Regions from separate parts of the Peribacillus sp. Aquil_B1 genome, predicted to be linked through region 4. Evidence: riboswitches for the same ligand, from Rfam matches in the RefSeq annotation. Region 4 holds a riboswitch; each other region holds the start of a gene.
The links. Region 4 has a riboswitch for S-adenosylmethionine ahead of mtnW (2,3-diketo-5-methylthiopentyl-1-phosphate enolase). Riboswitches for the same ligand answer to the same signal wherever they lie in the genome.
Positions count from the first base shown of each region.

Region 1: it holds a riboswitch for S-adenosylmethionine, as region 4 does, so the genes downstream of both, MPH60_RS00715 (methionine ABC transporter ATP-binding protein) here and mtnW (2,3-diketo-5-methylthiopentyl-1-phosphate enolase) in region 4, are expected to answer to the same signal.
Region 2: it holds a riboswitch for S-adenosylmethionine, as region 4 does, so the genes downstream of both, mmuP (S-methylmethionine permease) here and mtnW (2,3-diketo-5-methylthiopentyl-1-phosphate enolase) in region 4, are expected to answer to the same signal.
Region 3: it holds a riboswitch for S-adenosylmethionine, as region 4 does, so the genes downstream of both, MPH60_RS21800 (sugar ABC transporter substrate-binding protein) here and mtnW (2,3-diketo-5-methylthiopentyl-1-phosphate enolase) in region 4, are expected to answer to the same signal.

Region 1 covers NZ_JAKXEE010000001.1:136,260-141,629, forward strand. The annotation lists gene MPH60_RS00695 (RhaT/GlcU family sugar-proton symporter) at 1-458, shown strand, start outside; gene MPH60_RS00700 (SDR family oxidoreductase) at 474-1,259, shown strand; gene MPH60_RS00705 (NADPH-dependent FMN reductase) at 1,330-1,875, opposite strand; gene MPH60_RS00710 (GNAT family N-acetyltransferase) at 2,279-2,749, shown strand; SAM riboswitch class I at 2,867-2,978, shown strand; gene MPH60_RS00715 (methionine ABC transporter ATP-binding protein) at 3,278-4,300, shown strand; gene MPH60_RS00720 (methionine ABC transporter permease) at 4,314-4,964, shown strand; gene MPH60_RS00725 (MetQ/NlpA family ABC transporter substrate-binding protein) at 4,986-5,370, shown strand, end outside.
Region 2 covers NZ_JAKXEE010000001.1:1,728,324-1,733,693, forward strand. The annotation lists gene MPH60_RS08625 (ring-cleaving dioxygenase) at 1-546, shown strand, start outside; gene MPH60_RS08630 (alpha/beta hydrolase) at 546-1,154, shown strand; gene MPH60_RS08635 (flavin reductase family protein) at 1,172-1,780, shown strand; SAM riboswitch class I at 1,995-2,097, shown strand; gene mmuP (S-methylmethionine permease) at 2,181-3,575, shown strand; gene mmuM (homocysteine S-methyltransferase) at 3,565-4,527, shown strand; gene MPH60_RS08650 (hypothetical protein) at 4,776-4,943, shown strand; gene MPH60_RS08655 (helix-turn-helix domain-containing protein) at 5,368-5,370, opposite strand, start outside.
Region 3 covers NZ_JAKXEE010000004.1:96,740-102,109, reverse strand. The annotation lists gene MPH60_RS21805 (sugar ABC transporter ATP-binding protein) at 1-991, opposite strand, end outside; gene MPH60_RS21800 (sugar ABC transporter substrate-binding protein) at 1,048-2,160, opposite strand; SAM riboswitch class I at 2,276-2,381, opposite strand; gene MPH60_RS21795 (GTPase domain-containing protein) at 2,476-5,217, opposite strand.
Region 4 covers NZ_JAKXEE010000001.1:1,578,098-1,583,467, reverse strand. The annotation lists gene MPH60_RS07975 (cupin domain-containing protein) at 1-326, opposite strand, end outside; gene MPH60_RS07970 (methylthioribulose 1-phosphate dehydratase) at 351-980, opposite strand; gene MPH60_RS07965 (2-hydroxy-3-keto-5-methylthiopentenyl-1-phosphate phosphatase) at 977-1,636, opposite strand; gene mtnW (2,3-diketo-5-methylthiopentyl-1-phosphate enolase) at 1,643-2,875, opposite strand; SAM riboswitch class I at 2,981-3,134, opposite strand; gene MPH60_RS07955 (pyridoxal phosphate-dependent aminotransferase) at 3,266-4,438, opposite strand; gene MPH60_RS07950 (carbon-nitrogen family hydrolase) at 4,538-5,320, shown strand.

The DNA.
Region 1 (5,370 bases), 1.4 Mb from region 4:
CTTCCTTGGAGGATAAAGAATCAAAAGAGGGCAAATCGGGAAACTTGAAGAAAGGAATTGTTATTCTGCTTATCTCGACATTCGGTTATTTGGTTTATGTGGTCGTGGCCCGTCTTTTTAATGTTGATGGGTGGTCAGCGTTGTTCCCACAAGCGATAGGGATGGTGATAGGCGGTCTATTATTGACTTTTAAACATAAACCGTTTAACAAATATACGATTCGCAATATCATTCCAGGATTGATATGGGCTGCAGGGAACATGTTTTTATTCATATCCCAGCCTCGTGTGGGAGTAGCCACTAGTTTTTCCCTTTCGCAAATGGGCATTGTCATCTCAACTCTTGGCGGGATCATCATTTTACGTGAAAAGAAAACGAAGCGCCAACTAATTGGAATCATAATCGGAATTATCTTGATCATCATTGCTGGGATTATGCTCGGAATGGCAAAAAGTTAATTGGAGGGTGATTATATGTATACAGATTTAGAAGGTAAGGTCGTTGTTATAACCGGTTCATCCACTGGTTTAGGAAAAGCGATGGCCATCCGCTTTGCTAGGGAAAAGTCAAAGGTCGTGGTTAATTATCGCACTAAATCCGAGGAAGCGGATAGTGTAATGGAGGAAATCAAAACAAATGGCGGGGAAGCTATTGCAGTAAAAGGCGACGTCACCGTTGAAGAAGATGTGATTAACCTTGTTCAATCAGCGATAAAGAATTTCGGGAAACTTGATATATTCATCAATAATGCAGGAATTGAAAATCCTGTTCCGTCTCACGAGATGCCGTTAAGCGACTGGAATAGGGTAATCAATACCAACTTAACGGGGAATTTCTTAGGCTGCCGTGAAGCTATCAAGTATTTTGTCGAGAACGACATTAAAGGGAATGTTATAAATATGTCCAGTGTACATGAGATGATACCCTGGCCTTTATTCGTTCACTATGCGGCAAGCAAGGGCGGGGTGAAACTGCTTACGGAAACCCTGGCTCTTGAATATGCACCAAAAGGGATCCGTGTGAACAGCATTGGTCCTGGAGCCATCGCCACACCAATAAATGCAGACAAGCTTGAAGATCCCGAAAAGAAAAAGGATCTTGAAAGCATGATTCCGATGGGGTATATCGGAAAGCCTGAAGAAATTGCTGCGGTTGCTGCATGGCTGGCATCTTCAGAATCCAGTTATGTAACGGGCATCACTCTATTCGCTGACGGAGGAATGACAAAATACCCTGCATTCCAAGCTGGAAGAGGATGAATTATGTTTAATGATAATAAAAAAAAATCCCAGCAGGATTAAACCTGTTGGGATTCTTTTTTTAAAACCATTAACGAGTATGATGATTATACCAGCTAATGAAATTATCGACGACCGTATCGATAAACTGGACAGTCGACTCATGTGTAAGTCTGCCTTCGTTATCGATTTTGTCATGCACTGCACCAACATATACTTCATTCCCGGGAAGGAGTGGGGAGGCGATGCCTATTGCGAATAAGATTTCACGCAAATGCAATTGAGCTTTAACCGTTCCTAATTGCCCCATTGACGCACCCATGATCCATGATGGTTTGCCGTTCAAGACTTTATCGACACGTGATAACCAATCGATTGCATTGCCCAATACTCCTGGAATCGTACCGTTGTATTCAGGTGTGACCCACAAGACTGCATCTGCTTCGGCCACTTTGCTTTTAAATTCCTTTACAACTGATGGAGGGTCATTTTCAATATCTTGATCATAAAAAGGTAAATCCCGAATGTTCAAGATTTCGAGATCGAACCGATCTTGATATTTAGATTGAATATATTTGGCAAGCTTAAGGTTGTAAGACTCTTTACGGATACTTCCTACTATTGCAACAACTTTCATCTTCAATACCTCCAATGATTTTTATAATGGATAAATGTAAATGTGTTCCACTTATCCATTATAATTGGAATATAAATGAAAGAGAAAAAAGATGCTTGGGATTGAGTAGAGCTGAATAAACAAATTCCTCACTTAGGGTTACCCTGCAAAGTTAGACTCGAAAATTAAAATAAATTTGTTTGTTCCAACCCAATCTCCATTACTAGACCTCTCCAAACAATATTGGATTTGTTTTTAATTTAATATTATGGCCATTTCATAAAGGGATACAGGCAATATTCTTTTCAGAAAAAATGAAATAACAAGCTTGTAAAAGTAAATAATGAAATATCATAAAAAGTGTAAGTAAAATAAGTTTGTTTGCTTGATAACTATTTCACTAAAATGATAGAGGTGGATAAATTTGATCTTTCGGACCATTGATACGGAAAAAGATAAAGATATTATCGTTAAATTCAGGAAAGATTCCTTTGTTGTAAGTTTTGGATCTGAAGCTGGTTTTGGAGATGAAAATACATATCTGCAACGAATGGAAGAAAGGGTTCGCAAATTTCCGGGGGGGCAGGTAATCATTGAAAAGGACCAAGAACCGATTGGTCAAATGGAACTTCACATTCGGGAGTATGAAGGAAACGAGATTGGATATGTGAATCTATTTTATCTTATTCCCGAATACCGCAGTAAAGGCCTTGGCAAGGAATTGGTTCGCTACGCAGAAAACTTTTTCAGGCAATTTATTGTATCCGAATACCATTTAAGGGTTTCTCCGGATAATGGAAGGGCAATTCGTTTATATACGAATTCAGGCATGAAGAAGATAAGCGAAGAAAATGAAAAATACCTTGTATGGAGAATGAGTAAATCATTATATTGATATAATTAAAAAGTATCATTTCACTATACTGTGAAAATATTTTAAGCGATGAAAAATATGGTTGACTTTAGAGGGATTAGAATATATAGTGAAGGACATAATTAAATAAAACGTTAATTCTTATCAAGAGATGTGGAGGGACTTGGCCCTATGATACCTCGGCAGCGGGTTTTTACTTTTGTAAAAATACTGTGCTAATTCCAACGGACGAAAGTTTGAAAGATAAGAAGGAGCTTTTCTTAGATAATTAATTTAAGAGTTTACTCTTTTTTATGTCTAAAAGAGGCCTCTTCTGTCTGATGACGGAAGAGGCCTCTTTTGTTTATTCAAAATGTATATGGTTATTTGGAGCATTGGTGCAATTACTCGTGAATTTCGCAGATTTACTCGTGAGTTTCGAGCATTTACTCGTGAATTCAGCGCATTTACTCGTAAGTCCCAAAAATTTAACCCTATCATTATGAAACTTTGCAAAGCTCTTCTCTGGATAATGAATTCGTACAAATAAACAACATGGGGGGAGATTGGATGATTGAGTTTCAAAATGTTAAAAAGGATTATCAAACAAAAAAACAGACTGTCGAGGCTTTGAAGGGCATCAATTTGACAGTGGAAAAGGGGGATATATTCGGTGTAGTCGGTTATAGCGGGGCCGGAAAGAGTACGTTGATCAGGCTGGTCAATTTGCTTGAAGATCCTTCAGATGGTTCAGTGATTGTTGGGGGCAAGGATTTAACCAAGTTAAGCCCGAAGGAATTACGGGCAGAAAAGAAAAAAATCGGGATGATCTTTCAGCATTTCAACCTGCTAAACTCAAAGAATGTTTTTGATAACATTGCGATGCCGCTGGTTTTATCGGGAACTCCGGCTAAGGAAATCAAAAACCGTGTAGGCGAGCTATTGGAGTTCGTTGGCTTATCGAGCAAAGCAAAGAGTTATCCGGATCAATTATCCGGCGGTCAAAAGCAGCGGATCGGCATTGCGAGAGCATTGGCTACAAATCCATCGATCTTATTGTGTGATGAAGCTACGTCGGCATTGGATCCACAAACAACGAGTGCTGTTCTGCAGCTCTTAAAAAAAATTAATAAAGATTACAATATCACCATCTTGCTAATCACACATGAGATGTCTGTCATTAGGGAAATTTGCAATAAGGTAGCGGTCATGGAGGGCGGATGTGTCGTTGAACAAGGTTCGGTTTTCGAAGTTTTTGCGAAGCCGCAAACGGATATTGCAAAAAACTTCGTGAGAACGGTCATACATGACGAAATACCACAAAGTTTCATAAAAAGCTTAGGGTCTCATATCCCGATTATTTGGAAAATTAATTTTATTGGGACTACTTCTGGTACTCCTTTACTTTCAACGATCTCGAAGAAATATGATGTTCATTTAAGTGTCTTATCAGCCAATATTTCTGAAATTCAGGAAACGCCTTTCGGGAATTTGATCATCGAAGTTACCGGGAGCAAAAATGAGGTGGACATGGCTTATCAATATATTAAAGATGAGGGGATTCTCGTCCAGGAGGTGCAGGTAAATGGGTAATACGCTTTGGGGAATGGAAATAACGGCAGACCAGCTGTTGACAGCTTTCGGTGACACACTTTATATGGTAGCCATCTCATTGGTATTCTCCGGGTTGATCGGACTTCCGCTCGGTATCCTGCTTGTCATTACAAGAAAGGGTCACATCCTGGAGAATAAATGGATTTTTAATGTATTGAACCCGATCATCAATATATTACGGTCGGTTCCTTTCATCATCTTGCTTGTAGCAGTTATTCCCCTTACCAGAATGATTGTAGGCAGCGCGATCGGAATGAATGCGGCCATTGTTCCGCTCATCTTTTACGCGGCTCCTTATATTGCACGGCTTGTGGAGAACTCCCTGTTGGAAGTGGACAAAGGGATCATCGAGGCAGCTCAGGCGATGGGGGCTACGACATGGCAAATCATTTATCGCTTTTTGATTCCCGAGGGACTTAGTTCGTTGATCCTTACATTTACAACAGCGACAATCGGGCTTGTTGGATCTACTGCCATGGCAGGTGCCGTCGGGGCAGGCGGGGTCGGCGATCTGGCTTTGGCTTACGGTTATCAAAGGTTCGATACGATGACGATGATCGTTACAGTGGCGGCGCTCGTGATCATCGTTCAATTATTGCAATCCACCGGGAATTTCGTTTCAAGAAAAATAAGAAGAAGATAAAAATAACAGGAGGTAGGAGAAATGAAAAAAATCTTATTAACGATCATGGTATTGGCATTGGCCATCGTGGCTGCAGCATGCGGGAAAGAAGAAGGTGCATCAGGCAGTTCGGATGATGTGAAAACAGTAAAAGTCGGTGTCAGCAGCGGGGATACGAGAACATGGGAATACATTGTCGATATAGCGAAAGAGGAAGGGCTTAATATCGAACTGGTCACTTTCAATGATTATATCCAACCAAACCTTGCGTTAAGTGAAGGTGAAATTGATGCCAATTCATTCCAAACGGTCGCTTACTTCGATGAATTCGTTCAAGACCAAAACCTGAAATTAGAGGCCATCGGGTCGACTGTCATTGCGCCTATGGGCCTTTATTCGAAAAAACATAAAGATCTTAAAAGTCTTC
Region 2 (5,370 bases), 150 kb from region 4:
AAAAATAGCGAGTGGTCATTCGGCGGTATACCAGCTGACAAGGCGGTCAAGGGATTCGGCGGTGCTGTATTATTGACTTCGAAACCGATCAAAACGATGGAACTATTAGAGGAAGTGCTGGGTTTGCAAAAGATGGGGGAAGAGGGCGATTTCATCCGCTTCAAATCCACATCGGACATCGGAAATTTGATAGATGTTAAAAAAACGGTTTTGCCTAATGGGAAAATCGGAGTGGGAACTGTCCATCATCTTGCATGGCGTGCAAGCGACAATGAAGATCATAAAGAATGGAGGGAGCATATCGCAAAGCATGGCTATGCCGTGACTCCCTTTAAAGACCGCCAATACTTTGATGCCATTTATTTCAGGGAAGATGGAGGCATACTCTTTGAAGTTGCCACAGATCCACCTGGATTTGCTAATGATGAAACGAAGGAAACGATGGGAAGTAAATTAATGCTGCCGCCATGGCTTGAAGAAAAAAGGGAGATCATGGAGAAAACGTTACTGCCGGCAGTGCCGAGGGTACTAGAGGAGGATAAATGATGAAGCATATTTTTCAAAAAGGAAGTAATCCAGATGCACCGTTGCTTTTACTTTTACATGGCACTGGCGGAACGGAAACGGATCTTTTGCCATTATCGGAAATGGTTTCACCGGGATCATCCGTACTCAGCGTACGGGGAAATGTACTCGAAAACGGAATGCCCCGTTATTTCCGCCGGCTGGCTGAAGGAGTTTTTGATGAAGAAGATTTGATTTTCCGTACGAAGGAGCTTTATGACTTCTTGGAATCAGCGTCCGGACAATATGACTTCGATCGTGACAGAGTGGTGGCATTAGGTTATTCTAATGGTGCAAACATAGCAGCAAGTTTAATGTTCCATTTCGAAGGGGCATTAAAAGGAGCGATTCTTCATCATCCAATGGTGCCTAGACGCGGCATTGCTTTGCCGTCCCTTTCGGATATACCTGTATTCATCGCTGCAGGTAAAAACGATCCGATTTGCCCGGCCGCAGAAACTGATGAACTTAATCAAATTTTACTGCAAGCTGGTGCTGCGGTGGATGTTCACTGGGAACACTACGGTCATCAGTTAACACGTTCAGAGGTTGATGCAGCAAGTTCATGGTTTCAAAAGAACTTTTTATAAGAATGAGAGGGATGAAGATGATTTCAGTTAATCCTGAAAGCCTTACTGAACGGGAAAATTATAAGTTTTTGACTGGAAGCATCATACCAAGACCAATAGCCCTGGTTACGACACAGTCCGAAACCGGTACAATCAATATAGCTCCGTTCAGTTTTTTTAACATAGTCAGTTCCAATCCTCCGATGATTTCCATTTCAGTTCAACGGAAAGAAGGAGTTTCGAAGGACACGGCCCGAAATGCAATTCAAACAGGTGAATTCGTAGTTCATATCACTGATGAAGATAATGTTGCTGATGCAAATCGAACGGCCAAGGAACTCCCGTCTGACGAAAGTGAACTGGGTCTTACCAATTTCACACAGGCTGTTAGTGATAAGGTGTCGGTACCAGGATTGCAAGAAGCGAAGGTACGCTTTGAATGCACATTGGAGCATGCGATACCGTTGGCAGGTTCGAAGAATAAACCTGGTTGTGATTTATTGATCGGGAAAATAGTCTGCTATCATATAGAGCAGGAGATTTACCATAATGGCCGAATTGACCAGAATGGGCTAAAACCTGTAGCAAGATTAGCGGGTCATACTTATACAAAACTAGGGGAATTATTTGACATAGAACGACCTTAAGGAATATGAAAGAAAAATGGCGTCACCTTTTAAGGTGTCGTCATTTTTTTTCGGTTAGCATTATCTGCATCTAATACTGTAAGCGACTGTTCCAAAAACAGTTCATATCTATGCCAAAGGTGCGATGTTCGTTTGGACTTTAAAGGAATTCTTTACAAACCGAAACAAAACTTGACAATTTTTTCATAGATTGATAAAGTTATAAAAAAATAATTTCTTATCCAGAGAGGTGGAGGGACTGGCCCTATGAAACCTCAGCAACAGGTCTGCAATGACACTGTGCTAATTCCAGGGGGTGAAACCTTGATAGATAAGACCGTACGTGTTTATTTGTCAGTAACGCACTCTTTTTTAGAGTGCGTTTTCGTTTTTTCTGGATGCAAGATAAAGGAGAGTAAGCATGGAGAACAAAAGGAAGCATGATTTTCAAAGGGAAATGCAGGCACGGCATATAATAATGCTATCGCTTGGCGGGGTGATTGGAACAGGTTTATTCTTAAGTTCGGGTTATACGATTCAACAGGCTGGCCCATTCGGCACCATCCTTTCGTATCTGATTGGGGCATTAGTGGTTTATCTAGTCATGCTATGTCTAGGTGAACTGGCAGTACATATGCCCGAGACAGGTGCGTTTCATAGCTACTCAGCTAAATACATAGGTCCTGGGACAGGGTATACAGTAGCCTGGTTGTATTGGCTAACTTGGACTGTTGCACTAGGTTCGGAATTCACGGCTGCAGGATTGTTGATGCAGAGATGGTTTCCATCAATCAATGTCTGGATATGGAGTGCGCTATTTGCCATTTTGGTCTTGGCATTAAATGCGTGGACCGTTAAATTTTTCGCTGAATCCGAATTCTGGTTTGCGTCTATAAAGGTATTTGCCATTGTGATTTTTATTATTTTGGGAGCAGCGGCAATGCTGGGTTTTATTCCAATAATTCATTCACAATCCGCTCCGTTATTCTCCAATTTTACAAGTGAAGGTTTATTTCCGAATGGTGCTTTTGCCATTCTAATGACGATGCTTGCGGTGAATTTCGCATTCTCTGGAACTGAATTAATCGGAATTGCAGCTGGAGAAACTGTGAATCCAGAAAAAACGATACCAAAGGCAATACGTATGACATTATGGAGATTGATTATCTTTTTTGTAGGAACCATCGTTGTATTATCCGCATTATTGCCTATTTCGGATGCCGGCGTATTAGAAAGCCCCTTTGTGGCAGTTCTTGAACGAATTGGTGTGCCGTATGCAGCGGATATTATGAACTTTGTCATATTAACTGCCATTTTGTCTGCTGCAAACTCGGGACTGTATGCATCATCCAGAATGCTTTGGTCACTTGCAGATAAGGAAACTATATCACCAATATTTGCAAAATTGACAAAACGGGGAGTTCCGATAAATGCAGTCCTTTTCAGTATGTTGGGCGGCTGCTTAGCCCTGTTCTCGAGTATTATTGCACCGGATACTGTTTACATAGTGCTCGTATCCATTTCTGGACTAGCCGTGGTGGTAGTTTGGATGAGTATTAGCGTGTCACAGTTTCTATTTCGCAGAAGATATATAAACGAAGGAAATTCAGTAAATGACTTGGCTTATCGAACGCCATTTTATCCACTCGTGCCAATCGTTTCTTTTATGCTATGCCTGGCTTCTTGCATAGGAATTGCATTTGATCCTACACAACGAATTGCACTATATTGTGGCATTCCATTTATTTTGTTTTGCTATGGAAGTTATTATGTGACAAAAACCATAAAGAAAAGAGGAGTAGATCATGAACAATAAAACTAACCCAATTGACGCTATTTTACGAGATCATTCAGTCATGATTTTGGACGGAGCTTTAGCTACAGAGCTAGAGAGGCATGGATGTGATTTGGACGACCCGCTCTGGTCTGCACGTGTATTACTTGAAAATCCAGAAGTGATTTATCAAGTGCATTCTGACTACTTTCGTGCTGGAGCGGACTGTGCGATTACTGCTAGCTACCAAGCCACTGTTGAAGGTTTCGCCCTCCGTGGAATACAAGAAAAAGAGGCTTTGGAGCTAATCCGTAAAACGGTTTTACTCGCAAGAAAAGCAAGAGATAATTTTTGGAAGGAAGAAAATCAAATGCTTAGGCCTAAGCCATTGGTTGCTGCATCTGTTGGCCCTTATGGGGCTTATCTTGCAGATGGTTCAGAGTATGTAGGAAACTATGGTGTATCGGATGAAACTTTAACTGCATTTCATCGCTCACGAATATCAGCGTTGATTGAAGCAGGAGCTGACCTTTTAGCATTTGAAACGATTCCTTCCCTGCAAGAAGCAAAAGTATTATATTCGTTATTGAAGGATTATCCAGAAGTGTATGCTTGGATATCCTTTTCATTGAAAAATGAAAAAGCGATAAGTGACGGCACATTACTCGAGGAGTGTACAAGATTGTTTGGGGACAGTGAGCAAATTGCAGCAATCGGCATCAACTGTACGCCAGTATCATGTATCACGGAAGCCATCCAAGTGTTGCGTGCAAACACGGATAAACCAATCATTGTTTATCCGAATTCAGGTGAAACATATAATCCAGAAACTAAAACATGGCATGGTCAAGAATCATGTAACAGGCTCGACCTGAAATCTGAAGAATGGCACCATGCAGGGGCGCGTTTAATTGGAGGGTGCTGCAGAACGGCACCACATCATATTGAAGATATTTCAAGAAAGTGGCGACCTTCCGTGGTGGTATCCTCCTAGCCCTTGATCTGTTATAAACTGTTATAAGGAATGAAAGTAGTATATAGACCATAAAAAGGAACAGGAAGCGTCATAATCAGGCGGTTCCTGTTCTTTTTGAACTCATTATCCAAATTCGAGTTATCTGACTACTATTTCTTAGGCTAAAAAGAAACCGCTCCAAAAACAGTTATAGGAGAAATTAAATCATATTATTTGTGTGCTTGGGAAAACTAAACAAACAATGAATAGAAAGGAGAGAAATGAGTATGAGCCGTGGTAAAAATTTTAATCACAAAGAAAAAGGCCATCCTGGAAATTTACCTAATAATAGAATTAGCGAAGAGAAGGAACACAGCCGGCAGTATGAACAAATCGAAGATATTGTCACACATGAAGCTTTTAAAAATCGGGAAAAAGAAGACGAGATGCCTTAATATATTGATATTTCATGCGGGGGGAAAAACCATGAGCTTTAGCTATGGTTTTTCTTTCATTACTAATAAATCAAGAGGGAAACAGATATCTATCATACCTTGTTGAAAAGGATGTAAGCTAAATAATAAGCCGACTTTCTTCTATATAAATAATTAAAACTTAAATTTCTCAGTTCGGGGGATCATTAGTTTGAAGTCACTAAGTCGGGTTAGTGAGTAAAATCTGTCTGCATTGTCATTCAGAAATTAATTAAGGGTAACGTCTAAAAAGGGCGAACTTAATTAATCAGAACCGACTTATCCTAACTGGTTAAAACCCTGGAATTTTTACAGCTTTAGGTTTAAATCTTGCCAAGTACATCGTGAATATTATAAGAACCTAGTACGGTTCGTTCCCCATATACAAGTCCAATGCCAATTTCTGCTA
Region 3 (5,370 bases), on a different contig from region 4:
TCACTGCTTCGTGCGGTGATTTCAAGGAAAGCTTTCGACCATTCAGGATGACTTCACCAGCTGTGATCGAGGTATGACCGAAAAGGGTTTTACACAGCTCCGTTTTCCCAGCCCCGACCAACCCTGCCAAGCCTATTATCTCGCCTGCTTTAATATTCAAACTGACATTTTTAACTTTCTCCGCATCTGACAATCCATTCACTTCCAGAATAACGTCGCCAATCGAAGCATTCACTTCAGGAAACTGTTCATCCATGGTTTTCCCAAGCATGCTCTCTACCACATCGGTACGGGTCATGTCTTCCGTCTTTCGACAAGTGACACGCTCCCCATTCCTCATGATCGTAATTTCCTCACAGATTTCAAAAATTTCGGGCAGACGATGTGAAATGAAAATGATTCCCACGCCTTTTTGCTTTAATTCATTTACAATTCGAAAAAGTTCTGTCGTCTCCGTATGACTTAACGGAGCAGTTGGCTCGTCGAGAATCAGGAATTTGCATTCTGTCGAAACGGCTCTTGCTATCAGGACCATCTGTTTTTCAGCCAAAGTAAGGTCTCTTACCAGCTTTTTCGAAGGGACACGAATTTTCATATCTTCAAGAATAGAAGCCGCTGTGTTGTGCAGCTCTTTCCATTGGACCATCTGTTTTTTTCCCATGTTTTGAACCATATCATTCAACATTACATTTTCCCCAACCGTTAAATAAGGGATGAGGGCGGTATCCACTTCCTGATATACAATTTGAATGCCTTGTTCTTGAGCCGCTTTTGGCGAGCGGATATCCCGCTTCATCCCATCAATAAAAATGTCACCTGAATAATGAACATGGGCTCCGGATAAAACTTTCATTAACGTCGATTTCCCTGCTCCGTTTGCACCGACCAATGCGTGGGCTGTCCCTGATTTTACGGAAAAATCAACATCACTCAGTGCCTTCACCCCCGGAAATTCAATCGAAATCTTCTTCATTTCTAGTTGCTTGCCCATGTCCATTCCTCCTTATTGAACAGACACTCCCTTCACTGGAAAGAGAGTGTCTCTTTTTACTTCTTATAATGATCTTTCAAAACTTTCATCCAATCTTCTTCAAATTCAGTCGATACACCCCAGCCATCGACAATACCAGATAGATTTGCCATGTTCACCGCTTCTTTTGACGCTTGGATTTGCTTTTGTGAAATAAGTGAAGCCTCCAAGTCATAGGTTTGCGGCGTTTCTTCGCCCGCTAATTTTTTAGCCAGAATCCTCATATTCACTGCACCGATCAACTTGGGATCGACTGCTGCCGTGTAGGACCATGAGCTATCAGCCGATTGAATTTCCTGGAGATCTGCATTCGAAACATCTATTCCATATATCTTAACTTCATCTCGGCCCGCCTCTTTAATCGCCCGGGCTGCACCGATAGCAAAGGCATCCCATGTTGCGAAAATGGCATCCAATTTACCTTTAGGGTATTTATTCAGCATGGCTGCTACAGCATTTTGTGTCTGAACCGAAGTATCAGCAGAGGCCACTCCGAATCTTTCAACTTCTTTAATCCCAGGATTTTCTTTTAATTTTTCCTGATAGACTGCATTTCTTCGTACCATTGGAGGAAATCCATCCACCCAAAGATAGGCAATTGACGCTTCACCTTTCTGTTCTTTTATCAGTTTATCAAAAGCCAGAGTTGCCAACGCTTCATCATCTTGTGAAGTTAATGTCACGCCTTCTATTTTAGATAGATCGCTTATTGAATCGAATGTAACAACACTTTTTCCTGCATCAACCAACTTTTGAACGTCATTCACAGTTGCGGCATCATCACCATGTGAAATGATATAGCCGTCATAATCTTCCTCCAAAGCCTGCGCTATCGCATCATGGAATTTAGCCGTATCACCATTGGCTGTGTACGTATCCACTTGAAACCCCAGTGCTTCTCCTTCTTCCTTCGCCCCCGCCAGGTATTGGGCCGTATGATCATCACCGCCAATTTTACGAATCACTTTGATTCTGGCTCCATCTCCATCAGCAAATCTTTCCGGAACATTTTCAAATGATACTTTTTCTTCTTTCTTCGACTCTGTGGAACTCTGACCTGTAGAGCAACCCGTTAAAAGCAAAGCCGAAGCGATGGTTGAAATGAATATCCCTTTAATAGACCTTTTCATTTTGTTTCCCTCCATTATTACTTATTAGTCTTATCAGTTAAGTTGGTGTAAATCCCAAAATAAAAACCTCTCTAATATAGAGAGGTTTAATCGGCTGTTTTGCAGACTTGTCCCTCTCTTATCTGTCAAAACATTTCTGTTTTGCAGGATTTAGCACCAATTCCTAATGGAACGGTTGCTGGGCATCTTAGGGCCAGTCCCTCCGCCACTCTTGATAAGAGATATATGTGTTACGTTTTCGTAATTATCACTTTATAGGGATATAGTCGTAAAGTCAATAGATTTTTGAATATTTGAAATGTTCCCCGTTATTTTTTATTTTCTTTGTAGCTGGGCTAGACGCTTTTTCTCAATCTTTTCAAGCCGCTCCAACTGCCTTAATTTCACTTCGAACAAGGTGATAGGGTCACGGTAAACTTCCGGATTTTCTTTCATATGCTCCAATGCAGCCTGGTAGTCTTTAATTTCAGTCTGCGTTTGCTCTATCGTTTTTTGAAGTAAGGCAAATGAACCGCGATAGAAAAGGGAGATGTCACGATCCAATGATTTTTCAAACAATCCAAATTGGGTAAGGAAACGTTCCGTGATCATTTCCGCAACATCCAGGTAATCTTCACTTTCCAGGTATTTCTTATAACGATTGTACATATTGGCTTTATTTTGCGGTATCGCCCCAAATAGCTTCCCTGCTCCTTTAAGCAGCAATTGTGATGGAGTCCTGCGCAAAAGGATATTGACGTTTTCGATGCGGATACTGCTTGTCATCCGGTCGGCATCACGGCGCCAGTCATCCAATACCCTGAAGTCACCTGCCAGTGTAATCCGTTCTTCTTTGTATAATTCATTGAATCCGGCACTCATTTCATCCATGAACTGCTGGCTTTGTGAGAACTCCATTTGGGAACTGGCAATCCAGTCTTGAAGAGAACGGTAATATTGAGGCATGATTTTGTCAGAAATGAAGTTCTGAATCCGCTCATTCATTTCCTGGTTTAACTGTACATGGACCTGACTGAAATCACTGCTTTCCGTTAACGATTTAGAGCAATCCCTCAGTAATTCAGGAATTTTTGAATAAAGCTGATTTTTCACTTCGTCCTTAAGCGAACGATACGACCTTATGATATTTTCACTTTTTTCTTTTTCCAAATCAGCCAGTTGATTGACCGCTCCATTCAGCTTGACTTCCATCTGTTCATTCCAAGAGATGGAATGCTCGCATTTCCGCTCATTGGCTGCCCGTTTTTCTAATAGATAAGATAAAGTTTTACGAATGAATGCCAGGATTTTTTCAGATCTTCTTTCCTTCCAATTATCATCTTGATAATTCGATTGAAGGAAGGCTGAAAGGTCCTTCAATTGCTGTCGGCTGTCATAATGTTTAGAGAAAGCGAATACTTTCGCATTCGGGAAATATGCATTCACTTTATCCCATGTTTCGTCTTCCATCCGGACTGCGACCTGATCACTGTATATCGTATCCATTTTATTTAATAAGAAATGAATCGGCAGTTTCGGAGCCATCATTTGAATTTCCAATAACAGATCCCGTTCGCTGCCGGTGAAAGGCGCCCTGGCGTCAAGAACGAACATCAAACCATCACTGCCATGTAAATAGCCCTGGAAATCGGATTCCACGCTTTGTTCCCCATTGAACCCCGGAGTATCCAATAAGCGCAGATGATTATTTCTTAGGTAGTCACTGATTATGGTCACATCGACAATAGTCCCGCGCTGGCGGCGTGTTTCATCCAAATCAGTTAGCTCCATGACAACCTTGCTATCTGTATCGGTAATTTCAAGGATTTCCAGATCATCTCCATCTTTAACACTGACTAGTGACGAATGATCTTCAGCGGCAATGCTCTCGCCAACGATTGACTGAATAAAGGATGTCTTTCCATTTCCTGTACTTCCTGCAAGAAGAAGATTGAAATTCCGGGTATCCTTAAGCCCGTCTACCATCCATTTAAGCTTATTGCCAACCTTTAAATCATTATCTTCAGCCCACTGGATAATGGAATTGAACAGTTTCTCTCCCGCTTCCAGTCCGCCACCCAATTTAGGTGATTTCGAAAGCAGGCTCTCTGCATCCTGAATGACCAAGGCATTGATTGTATCCGGGAAGATTTCATTCCAGGACAACGCGGATGCCGCTGCAAACAGCGAGAGCTCCCCGTCTGCGATTTTGAGCCAGTTTTCCAGCAACCTTGGCACGACAGGACTTAAATCTTTGATTAGGTGCGTTCCTTCTAAAAGACCTGCATATGCATCCCTGTAATAGACGGAAAGCTCATCCCATACATCCGCATGGTTCAACTCGATGGTATCTATCAAGTTATTAATCACTCTCAGCCATTCAAAATAAGAATCCGTATATTTATAGTTTTTCCACAGGGCAACCGTCACCTTTTCGAAACGTTCCTGGTCAAGGTTGTATAGCGAACCAAGGACGGTTGAAAAATAATCCGGATCCATCGATTGGGCAACACCTTGCTGGATATACGTTTTCAGCACATCGAACCAGCCCATTGATTCTGTACGGATACTTTCATTCGCCGCTAATACAACCGCACTGTTCCAATCCTTTTGCTCTTCAAAAAAGGCGCGTGCAATTTCCGTGACATTCGGGTAGTCCGGTTGGAACTCGACTGCTTCTTTCACGACATTGGAAGCCAGGTCATTTCTCGATTCCACTATGTACAGGGAAAACAGTTGCAAGAGAACCTCTGTTTTCAAGACCGCTTCATCCGTATCGACGGATTTATAGATATCCTCTGCGGTTGAATACATTTCCAGTTCAAAATAAGCATCAGCGATGTTTTTCTTCGCCCATGAACCAAGTTCCCCTTCTATGTTTTCCCATTTAAAAATGGCTGCCTCATAGTCATGATGCTGAAAATATACTTCTCCTTGAGCAAATCGAATTGCGGTTAAATCCGCTCTTTCCTTTTTTTGTTCCACGAGAAACATTTCACCCAAAGCTTGAATGGGGTGCTTCCTTGTATCCTCAATCATCGTTTCATAATATTTTTTTCCGATCAGACGTTCGTCCATCTTTATTCCCCCGATATATTTCATATTTTCAATTAAAGGATAATCACTGATTCTATAAGCCTTCTAGTAGACCTAACATTCAATCTATAGGTTCCTTTAGTTAAAAAATCATTTACAAAACCTTAAAATGTTATTTTAGCAAAACAATATGGT
Region 4 (5,370 bases):
ATGAAACGCACTTCATCATCTTCATGGTGATGTTCCTGCTTAAAGTTTTCAAGCATTTGATCCAAGTTCGGATTCGCATCGGATAATGTAATGACATCATGCGCTTTATAGCCTCTTCTTTCGGAGATTTCCGTTATCTCTGATTGGAATGCTACAAGGATTTCCTCCTTGTCAGCATCTGTTAAATCGTATTTTTCCACCAGATGGGCCGGTAATTTAGAAATGTCCCATTGCTCATAAATAACCCCTTGTGTTTCTAAAAATCCTTTTACCTGTTCACCGTTTTCAATAACCTCGTTTGTTTCATGGAATCTGATTGTCGCCATCATTCATTCCTCCTCTATGAGTGTTTATGTTAAAGAACCTGCAAACGCCTTTTGTTGATTAAGCAACAGTTGATATTGAAATAAAAATTCGCAAGCTTCAAGTATTCTCTTTGCTTCGAGTCCGCTTTTACCCCAAACCGTAATACCATGATTGCGGATCAGCACGGCGCCAGAGTCTTCTTCGACATGTGGCTCGAACTTATCGGATAACAGCGGAATGTCAGCATGATTATATATGATTGGTATCCGAAGTTCCGAATCTTCATCCCACCGCCCGGTCGCTTTAATGATTTCATGATTACGAAAAGAAACTTGACCTTCTTCTCCGTACAATTCGGAAATCACATTATTTTCAACCGTATGGACATGGAGTACACAGTTCGCATTCGTTTTTCGGTAAATGACTGTATGAAGTAAAGTTTCGGCCGATGGTCTTAGGTTCGTTTCTTCAACCGGTTTTCCTTTTATATCCACCAGTAAAAAGTCCGAATCCGTTTGCTTCCTTTTATCCTTACCGCTTGCCGTAATATAAAAATAAGGGCTTTTGGGCTCCCGAATGGACAAGTTCCCGCTAGTACCCATAAACCAATCCCTTTCGGCCAGTTCAGCTTTAATATCTGCCAGCTCCTGCCATTCCTTAGAATGATTGTTCACGCTTTAACCACCTCCTGCTGCTTTAAAATATCAATGACATCAAAAAACGTTTCAAATCCTTGATGTGGAATCCCTTCCCTATCGCATTTTTCAAGCAGTATATCACGGGCTATGACAAAATCCGCCTGTTTGGCAGCTTCAAAATCCGTTACTGAATCTCCAATAACGAATGTAAAATCTCCCGCACCCGCAATTTCCCTCATAATGGATGGCTTGCAGCAACCGCAATCATTATTACATTGATCATCACAAGCATGTGGCCACTCAATATAAATCTTTTCCTTATCAAAAAATGCATGGTTGCAATAAACGGACTCTGTTGGCAAGATATCATTTAAAAGCGGTGCAATGAAAAAATCCATGCCCCCGCTTACAATATATAAAGGGATGTTAACTTGTTTCGTAAACTCAACGAATTCATAAAACCCTGGACGAATGCCAGCCGACTTTCTTACATATTGGATGATTTCATCTTTCAAGCCGCTATCAAGCAGGGAAAACATATCCCCTACACCTGAAGATATACTGATTTTTTGCTGAAGGACACCGTCTTTCAACGCTTCCCATTCCGGAGGCGCAAATTTCTTCATGATGGAAATGATATTATCCGTGTTAGTGATCGTTCCGTCAAAATCACAAAAGATGATCGGTTTCATTATTTCTTATAGGCCTCCCCATAACACAAGAGCTTTTTTTAGTGTTTCATCCTCAGCAGCCGCTTCAGATAGGTCCTTTCCTGCCAGTACGGCTTCCACAGCAGAACGGAAAGCCTTTGCCCCGCCCTCTGCTCCATCAGGATGCCCGTGAATTCCACCTCCGGCATTAATCACACTATCGATTCCAAAATCCTTGATTAAGTCCGGAACCATGCCCGGATGAATGCCAGCAGAAGGAACAGGGAAGGCTTTTTTCCATGAAAGTTCATCTTTTGTCAGAGCTTCAGCAATCGCCAAAGTCTCCTTTTTTTCAAGTGCGACATTTCCATAAGGGGACGGGAACAAGGATAAATCCGCACCTGATAACCTTACTAATTTACCAAGCAATAATGGATAGCCGACCCCATAAAATGATGAGGCTGCCAATGCCCCGCTATATGCAGGGTGCGCCATGATCGGCAGCTTGATACGATCATGTTCACTCAAGGCCTGCAATACATCCAAACCATATGTATGAACGTTGAACAACAAGGCATCCGCCCCTGCATCAGCCGCTTGCTCTGCCTTATCCAATAATTCGAATGTTTTCCCTGATAGATTGACAGCATATAAAGTTCGGTGGCCAGTGGTTTCATAGACATCATTCAATATTCTTTTTCCCGATTTTATTCTATCGAAAAATGGAGTCAGTTCCTGGTCGAAGAGGATCTCATCGTCTTTAACTAGGTCGACACCCCCTAATGCTTGTTGCCTCAGTTGCTCATTATGAAATGTCAGGTCTCTTCCTAATATACCTTTAAAGATGCTCATCACTAGTGGCCGGTTAAATACGCCAACCTTTTTCCTAATGCCTTCAATGCCAAATTGCGGCCCGGGAAAGTCTTTTTGAATATCACCGACAAAATCCAAGTCGATAAGTTTTATTTCTCCGTCCAATGAAAGTTTGCCGAAGACCGTCGTGAGGATTGCAGGTAAATCATTGGAGAAATTCCTTGCCGGATAGGCAATTTTAATAAGCGAACGGTATATTTTACGATTAAAGTAGCTGTTTGCCCTCTCTTCTTCAGAAAGCGGTGTCACCGATACGACGCGTCCCTTATTTTTTTCCAGTTGTTTCTGGACCAAATGGGGCAGGTCCGTCCATGTCCCGACAGTCAATCCTAAGGCAATGCTCTCTGCTTTTTTCTCATGATTTCCCTTAGAATCATGAATTAAATAAGTAGCGACTATCTCGCTCATTTGATCACTCCTATATCACGTTAGTAAACTCTCGATGTCATTAACCTGAAATGGTCTCAAAATGGCAAAAGCCCCTTCATAAAGAAGAGGCTTTAAAAAGCCATCTTCTTATCTCCCAGCCATTGGCTGCAAGAATTAGCACCGTGCCTTGTGGATTTCAAGAAAAATCCGGCGAAGAATTCCGCCCCATTTTACAATGGAATTACGGTCGGTTGCTGGGCTTCATAGGGCTAGTCCCTCCACCTGCTCAAAATAAGAAAACGCTGATATATAAATTTGCATCCAAGTATCGAAAGATTAAGAATTTATTTTGTATTCTGACAGGTAATTCCTACTTTGTCAATAAGTTTTAACTATTTAAGGGTGAATTAATCGGATTTATCATTGTGGTTAAAATATTTTTAATCTACTTATCCGTTCCACAGCCTCTTTCAGCCGTTCTTCCGAAGTCAGCAGCCCTACCCTGACGTATCCTTCGCCAAATTCACCAAATCCATTCCCTGCAGCAACAGCAACATGGGCATGCGTTAATAAATAGTCTGCAAAAGTCTCGGACGTAAAACCTTTAGGTACCTTGAGCCAGGCAAAAAATGATGCCGCAGGAGCTTTGACATCCCAGCCGATTGCCCTCAATCCCTCAATGAAAACATTCCTTCGCCCCTCGTACATCTGCACTAACTGCTCTACACAGGTCTGCGAGTCAAGCAAAGCGCTTGCCGCAGCTTCTTGTATCGCCGGGAAGAGACTCACATAAAGATGGTCTTGTAATAGTTCAAGAGCTTCTATGACACTTTTATTCCCCACTGCGAAGCCGACTCTCCACCCTGCCATATTGTATGTTTTCGATAGTGTGTATATTTCTATTCCTATTTCCTTCGCTCCCTCTGACTGGAGAAAGCTTATCGGTTTTTTCCCGTCGAATCCTATCGCCCCATAGGCGAAGTCGTGGACCACACAAATGGAATGCTCTTTTGCAAAAGAGACGGTCTCATCAAAGAAACTTTCAGTTGCAGAAGCACCTGTGGGATTGTTCGGATAGTTCAAGAACATCATTTTGGCTTTATCAAGTACTTCTTTATGTATGTCACTGTATTTTGGAAGAAAATCATTTTCTTCTGTCAAGGGCATGAATTCGGTCTTTGCCTGGGCTAAAACAACACCGGAAAGATAATCCGGATAGCCGGGATCCGGAACAAGGATCGTATCACCCGGATTCAATAAACATTGCGGCAGTTCGACAAGACCTGCCTTTCCCCCGAAGAGAATCGCCACTTCACTTTTCGGATCCAGCTTGACACCGTATTCACTTTCATAAAAGACGGCAGCAGCGTCTTTTAAATATTGATGCCCCCGGAATGGCGAATATTTATGATTAATCGTTTTTTCAGCGGCAGACTGCAAACTTTTCACGATATGGTCCGGTGTCGGCTGATCAGGGTTTCCCTGGCCTAAATTGATGACATCATGACCCTGCTCCGTGATGGCATTGACTTTTGCGACAAGTGAGGCAAAAAACTGCTTGGGCAGGTCCTGAAGCTGTCCGGATTTTTCGAATTGCACCATTTATACACCTTCTCTGAAATTTCTTGAAATTCTAGTCACAAATGATATATGTTTATCATAGTCTTGTAAAGCATTTTTTACATGTGGGGGTTTTAAACGATGAAGTGGAAAATAGCTTGTATTCAAATGGATATAGCATTCGGGCAACCTGATATCAATTTTCAGGTTGCGGAACAATGGTTGGAAAAAGCAGCACGGTCAGTACCCGATATCATCATTTTACCAGAGCTTTGGACAACCGGATACGACTTAAGCAGGTTAAATGAGATTGCTGATCAAGAGGCGGAAAAAACGATTGAATTTCTTAAAACACAGGCAAGGAAACACGAGATTCACATCGTAGGCGGTTCCATTGCGAAAAAAACGAGCAAGGGAATCTATAACACCATGATAATCATCGATAAACAGGGAAATCTCATAAAAGAATATGATAAGCTTCACTTATTTCAGTTAATGGATGAACATCATTTCCTGAAGCCAGGAGAAAAAGATGGTTTATTTACACTTGATGAAAAAATATGTGCTGGTTTCATTTGTTATGACATCCGTTTCCCTGAATGGCAACGAGCCCATACCGCTAAAGGCGCCGAAGTTCTATTCGTTACGGCTGAATGGCCAAAGCCAAGACTCGATCATTGGAGAGCCTTATTGATTAGCCGTGCCATCGAGAACCAAGCCTATGTTGTAGCCGTTAATCGTTCAGGCTCTGATGTCAATAATATCTTTGCCGGTCATTCCTTGATTATTGATCCTTGGGGGAATATCATAAGTGAAGCCGGAGAAGGAAACGAACTCCTGACAGGCACCTTGGACTTCAATAAAGTTACGGAAGCACGTAACAAAATACCTGTATTCGAAGATCGCCGTCCTGATTTTTATTAATTTACCCATTGACAAACTATTTAAAAAGTTGATATTATTTTCCCGAAGAT